One region of the Abyssisolibacter sp. ZYX002 genome, then DNA from elsewhere that is predicted to be linked to it. Evidence: a T-box and tRNA genes for the amino acid it is inferred to sense, from the RefSeq annotation. Region 1 holds a T-box; the other regions hold tRNA genes.

What was found. The T-box of region 1 lies ahead of leuS (leucine--tRNA ligase). A T-box ahead of a tRNA ligase gene usually reads a tRNA of that ligase, here a tRNA-Leu.
Region 2: it encodes a tRNA-Leu, which carries the amino acid that the T-box ahead of leuS (leucine--tRNA ligase) is inferred to sense. The anticodon was not compared.
Region 3: it encodes a tRNA-Leu, which carries the amino acid that the T-box ahead of leuS (leucine--tRNA ligase) is inferred to sense. The anticodon was not compared.

Annotation. Positions count from the first base shown of each region.
Region 1 covers NZ_JARMXH010000003.1:324,950-327,233, reverse strand. The annotation lists gene leuS (leucine--tRNA ligase) at 1-1,173, opposite strand, end outside; T-box leader at 1,200-1,388, opposite strand; gene rsfS (ribosome silencing factor) at 1,452-1,802, opposite strand; gene yqeK (bis(5'-nucleosyl)-tetraphosphatase (symmetrical) YqeK) at 1,834-2,284, opposite strand, start outside.
Region 2 covers NZ_JARMXH010000009.1:62,309-64,592, forward strand. The annotation lists gene tig (trigger factor) at 1-863, opposite strand, end outside; tRNA gene P3X86_RS18470 (tRNA-Leu) at 1,243-1,326, opposite strand; gene P3X86_RS18475 (M20 family metallopeptidase) at 1,488-2,284, opposite strand, start outside.
Region 3 covers NZ_JARMXH010000008.1:53,170-55,453, forward strand. The annotation lists gene P3X86_RS17865 (GerAB/ArcD/ProY family transporter) at 1-3, shown strand, start outside; gene P3X86_RS17870 (GerAB/ArcD/ProY family transporter) at 75-1,157, shown strand; tRNA gene P3X86_RS17875 (tRNA-Leu) at 1,202-1,288, opposite strand; gene P3X86_RS17880 (L,D-transpeptidase) at 1,422-2,284, shown strand, end outside.

The sequences.
Region 1 (2,284 bases):
AGAGTTAACCATTACTCCGTCACCTGTATAGGCCTCTTCTAATTCTCTGTTGTCATCAGATGATATAACTCTCGTTATTTCTATACCATATTTTTTAGCAAATTCAAAATCTCTTTGATCATGTGCTGGAACAGCCATAACAGCTCCTGTCCCGTAATCTATCAATACATAATTTGCTATATATATTGGTATCTGTTTATTTGTTAATGGATTAATTGCATATCTTCCAATAAATATACCTTCTTTTGGAGCTTCTGTTGATGTTCTGTCTATCTCTGATAGATGATTCATTTTCTCTCTAAAAGCATTTACTTCATCTTCCTGCTCTAATCCTGCTACTAATTCTTTTACGTATGGGTGTTCTGGCGCGAGTACCATATACGTAGCTCCAAAGATTGTATCTGGTCTAGTTGTAAATACCTTTAAAGCTTTATCTGAATCTGCTATCTTGAACTGAACGTGCGCTCCTTCACTTCTTCCTATCCAGTTCTTTTGCATTACTTTAACTTTATCTGGCCAACCATCTAACTTATCTATATCATCTAGTAGTCTTTGTGCATAATCTGTTATTTTAAAATACCACTGATCTAGTTCTTTTTTAGTTACTGATGAATCACATCTCTCACAAAGCCCATTAACTACTTGCTCATTAGCTAATACAGTCTCACATGATGGACACCAGTTTACTGCATAATTCTTTTTATATGCGAGTCCTTTTTCATAGAATTTTAAAAATAACCATTGTGTCCACTTATAATAATCTTGATGACAAGTTGATACCTCTCTGTCCCAGTCATAAGATAATCCTATCTCTTTGAATTGATTCTTCATCTCTTTGATATTCTCATTTGTCCATTTATCAGGATGCACCCCATGCTTTATTGCTGCATTCTCAGCAGGTAGCCCAAATGCATCAAATCCCATTGGATGCAGTACATTAAACCCTCTCATCTTTTTGAATCTTGCAACTACATCTCCCATAGAATAGTTTCTAACATGTCCCATGTGAAGTTTTCCTGAAGGATATGGAAACATCTCAAGCTGATAGAACTTTTCTTTTGAACTATCTTCTTTAGTTTTAAATGTATTGTTTTCATCCCAAACTTTGGTCCAATATTTTTCGATTTTACTAAAATTATAAGGCAAACTAACCCCTCCTAGAATTTTGTACATAAATAAAACTTCTCATCCCTCTAATCTGTAGGGACGAGAAGTATTTTCCCGCGGTACCACCCTTATTAGCCATATGGCTCTCTTAGGTAGTCTTGTAATGGTGACTAACCATCTGTATCTAAATTATTAAAGCAAGTTCAGAAATTTATAATACCAGTTCACACCAACCACCGACTCTCTAAAATTATAAATATCCTAATACTCTTTAACGATACAGATTATATCCTTTATCTTTATATCATCTTTATAATAAATTTATTAAAAATATTATACAGATTTTATATCATATTGTCAACATCTAAATTAACTGCATCTACCCATAGTCTATCTAAGTTATAAAAATCTCTATCTTCTTTATGGAATATATGAACTATTATATCTCCTAAATCCATTAATATCCATCTTCCATTTCTGTAGCCTTCTAAATTTATATCTATATTTTTATCTTTTACTTCTTTTTCTATTTCATCTGCAACTGACTGTACTTGTCTTTCGTTATTAGCACTACAAATTACAAAATAATCAGCTATTGAGCTTAAACCAGTAATGTCTAATACCTTTACATCAAAAGCCTTTTTCTCATGAACAGCTTCAAGCACGTCAGATAATAAGTGTTTAACATCCGTCACAAAACGACCTCCTAATTATTTATATAGTACATTAATACTGTAAATCAATGATTTTTGTGAGAAAATAATTTCTCGCACGGGCAGTTCTAATATCTAGATATCTATTATTATTAATTATATGCAAGATATTATTAGTTAGTGATTTCAACATTGCAATATCCAAATCTTCATAGCACAGTTCTCTAATTTCTTTAACTCTTTCAAATACTCGATTGGGTTCAATATAATCTGCTAAGAATATTATTTTTTCTAAGTTACTCATATTCTCTCTACCAGTAGTGTGGTATTTTATAGCATTTAGTATGTCCTCATCGTCAATACCATATTTATGCTTAGCTAAATATGCTCCTAGATTAGCATGTAACAACTCTTTGGAATTTTCAAAACTATTACTACTTAATATATTATATTGTTTTGATTTTTGTAATAGTAATTTTTCGTCTATATATCTTCCACAATCATGCAACAATCCAGCTACCAGA
Region 2 (2,284 bases), on a different contig from region 1:
TCTGTCTCACCTTTAGCTCTTTTATCAGCTTGCTCATCTAATCTCTTCTTTGAATCTGCTTTAAGCTCATCTAAAGTATCAAATTCACTTACATCTTTAGCAAACTCATCATCCAACTCTGGAAGTTCTTTTTCTTTTATTTCATGTATTTTAACTTTAAACACTGCTTCTTTTGATGCTAATTCTTCCGCTTGATAATCTTCTGGGAATGTTACCTTAACTTCCACTTCTTCTTCTTTTTTCTTACCTATTAGTTGATCTTCAAACCCAGGTATAAATGATCCTGATCCTAACGTTAAGCTATGATTTTGAGCTGTTCCACCTTCAAATTTTTCTCCATCTATTGATCCTTCAAAGTCAATAGTCAATATGTCGCCATCTTTTGTTTCTCTATCTTCTACTTCTATTATCCTAGCATTCTGCTCTTGCATTCTCTTGATATCATTTAAGACATCTTCATCTGTTACAGTGTACTCTGCTTTTACTGCTTCTACACCTTTATACTCGCCTAATGTAATTTCTGGTTTAACGTCTACCTCTATTTTAAACTCTATTGCTTCTCCTTTGTTAATATCTTCAAAATCTATTGAAGGTCTATCAACTGGATGTAAATCTAATTCTTCTATAGCTTTGTCATAAACCTCTGGCAATACGAAGTTTATAGCATCTTCGTAAAATACTTCTATTCCATACATTTTTTCAATTATAGCTCTTGGAACTTTCCCTTTTCTAAATCCGTTAATATTAAATCTTTTTCTGTTTTTTATATAAGCTTTTTGGATTCCTTTCTCGAATTCATTCCACTCAACTTTAATACTTAAAGTTACTGTATTTTTTTCTTTTTTCTCAATTTTTGAACTCATAATTGCTCCTCCTCCTGAGTTTTGTTTATTTATATTAGCGAACATATTTATACTTCTATTAGTATATTCAAATAGCTCATACAATGTTATACCCATCAAATTAGTATAAGCTTTATATATATATGCTTAAACATCCCTAGTTATTAACGTATATCGTCAACTTAAAATTAACCATTACATTATATCATAAAAATTTTTTCTATCCAATAATAATAAATATTATATTTATTTTCTGATATTTGGCAATATTAATTCACTTTATACATTAAAAAAGCCTTCTTTTGCAATAATTAAAAGATGACTCCACAACAAACTACAAATTAAAACTCTAAATATTAGAAAAAAAGCCCATGGTATAACCATTGGCTTTGAAATGTTATGGTGCGGGAAAAGGGACTCGAACCCCCACGCCAAGGGCACTAGATCCTAAGTCTAGCGCGTCTGCCAATTCCGCCACTCCCGCTAAATCTGTTTTTGCCAATACTGACATTGATTATTATACGATTTATTGTAGAGTTTGTCAACACTTTTTTTTAAAAATATAATACCAAATTAAATAAATATATACTATTATAGAGTTTGCTCTAAAAAAGCTTCAATTACACTATTTTAATTATTTATATTTTATTTTTCTTGATGTTCATTCTTTATTTTCATAAATAATTCTTTATCTTCTATAACGTCAACAGCAACTAACACAAGTGCACCTATTGTCTTACACATTTGTTCGTTAGCATATGTTGATATAGAAGCTTTTGCAAACTCTTTTGTATGGCCTACAAGTTCTCTTGTGCTAATACTGAAATATGGATGTATTGTAGGACATACATGGCTTACATTACCAGCGTCAAGTGATCCAAAATTTTCACTCAATTTTGAAATGTGTTCTACCCCCATTTCTTTTATTTTCTGCTCAAACAGGTCATTTAATACTGAATTTGTGACAAGATTATCATATGATGTCTCATAATTTGTTATGTTAACTTTTGCACCTGTAGCTAAGGCAGCTCCTCTAGCACAATTTTTCACTTTTTCTACTAAATCTATTAAATAACTCTTAGTCGTAGCTCTTACATAGAACTGTGCTACTGCATAATCAGGTACTATATTAGCAGCCTTACCTCCATCTTTTATGACTCCATGTACTCTAGCATCATGTCTGATATGCTCTCTAAGTGCATTTATACTATTAAATGTAGCAATTACTGCATCTAATGCATTAATACCTTTATGAGGCTCTGAAGCTGCGTGAGCTGTTCTTCCAAAGAATTCAAACTGAACTGCTTCCATAGCTAATGATCCTCCACTTTTATAGTATTTATCAGACGGATGAGCCATAAGTGCTACATCAATATCATCAAATGCCCCTTTATCAACCATTACAACTTTCCCGCCACACGTTTCTTCTGCTGGAGTTCCAA
Region 3 (2,284 bases), on a different contig from region 1:
TAAAATAAACTATCAAAAAATAATTAGCTACCAAACTTAGATCAATTTATTAAATATTTTAATTGGAGATTAAAATGAAGAAAGAACTTGTAGATTATAAAGAAGCTATAGCTATAATAGTATTGTTTGAGGTCGGGGAATTTTCAATATTAGCATCTGGATTCTCAGCTAAAAAAGACGTATGGATATCAGTTATAATAGCTACAATTCTTTCATTGATACTTATGGTAGCATATGTCAATCTATTAAAACTATATCCAAATAGCAATTTCCTTGATATTATAATGAAAGTATTTGGCAAAAGAATTGGTAAGCTATTAATAGCGATATACGGCGTGTATTGTTTTGATTTAACAGTTCTAGTTTTGATTGATGTATTACATTTTATATCAGTTACAAGCTTTGATAAAACTCCTCGTATTTTATCAGTAGGGCTTATGGCTATAGTCTGTGTATGGGTATGTAGAAGAGGGATAAATCCATTGGCAAAGATTTGTAGGGTATTTGTTATTTTTATATACGCTTATATTATAATTACGGCAATAGCTCTTCTTCAAGAGACGGATGTGCAGAACTTAAGACCTATACTAAATAATGGAATAAAACCTGTTATAAAAGGTACATTTGAACTAGTAATATATCCGTACGGCGAAATACTAATGTTCTTAATTGTATTGTTACATTCATATAAAACTAAGAAAGTAAAAAAAATACTTTATACCAGCACACTATTATCAGGTGTATACATGCTTGCAATGTCTAGTGTTATAATAATGGTACTTGGAGAAAATTATGCAACAAGTTTAACTTTTATATCATATGGAGTTGCAAAGCACATAGAGATTGGATTCTTAAAAAGAGGTGAAATATTAGCAGCTACATCTTTTACAGTAGCAACATTTGTTAAAATCAGTGTATATTTAATGGCAACGAGTATGTGTGTTCAAAAGGTTTTCGATCTAAGGAGTTATAAAAAAATACTATTACCAATTATATTAATAGCATTGATGTTCATCTATTTTAATTTTGAGAGTATAATGTCATATAACGAATATATATTTGAAATTTACATCTATTATGCTCTTTTATTTTTAATAATAGTACCAATTTTTATTTTAGTAGCAGGGCTAATAAGAAAACGGTTAAAAAGAGAATAGAGATAGTATAAAAAAACTTGATACGCAATGTATCAAGTTTTTTATGGTGCCGGCAGTGGGACTCGAACCCACACACCCTTACGGATAACAGATTTTGAGTCTGTCTCGTCTGCCAGTTCCGACACGCCGGCATAAATTAGCTTTCGTAGTGACAAATAATATATTAGCATATTTAGAGGGCTTAAGTCAAGTGATTTTAAGAAATAATCATAAAAATTATAAATAAAAAATAGAATTAATAGGTGGGATTATGGAGGTGTAGCTATGAATAAAAAAGCTTATTATGTATTATTTTTTATTTATATGATTATTTTTACAAATAATTTAAGTTTTGGATCGAATAGAGATATTGCCAGAGAAATAATAATAAATGTTGCTCAAAAAACATTATTTATAAAAAAAGGTGTAGAAATAAAAGAATATCCAATAGCAGTAGGTAAAGCTATATCAAAGACACCCATAGGTAGTTTTAAAGTATTAAATAAAGCTAAAAACCCGTATTATAAAAAATTAGGAATAAAAGGAGGAAGCGAAGAAAATCCACTTGGAAGCAGATGGATTAGCTTTAAATATCATTATGGGATACACGGGAATAATGAACCAGAATCAATTGGATCATATGCATCAGGAGGATGTATAAGAATGTTTGAAAGAGATGTGCAGGAAATATATAGTATAACAACTAAGGGGACACCAGTAAATATACAATACAATCCGATAAAAATTATGCACGATATAAATGGCAATAATCCTATAATAAAAGCACATATAGATGAATATAAAAATTTAAAAAATTATGAGGATGTAATAATAAATACATTAAGTAATAATAATCTATTAAGTAAATTAGATGAAACTAGAATTAAAGAGCTAATAGAAAAAGTGCAAAAAAGAGATGTAGTGTTTAGTGATAAGTGGTGTTTATTTATTAATAAACAGTATATTACCTGTGATATTAAGCTTCGAGAAGAAAAATACTATGTAAATAAAAAGGACATACAGAAATATTTTAATGTTGATATATATAGCTCAAGTAAGCAAGGGAGAGCTTATTTTTTAGAAAGAGAAATAGAGGAAATAATACTTGAAAAAATTAAATATGTAAATATAGGAGATATACAGAGCAT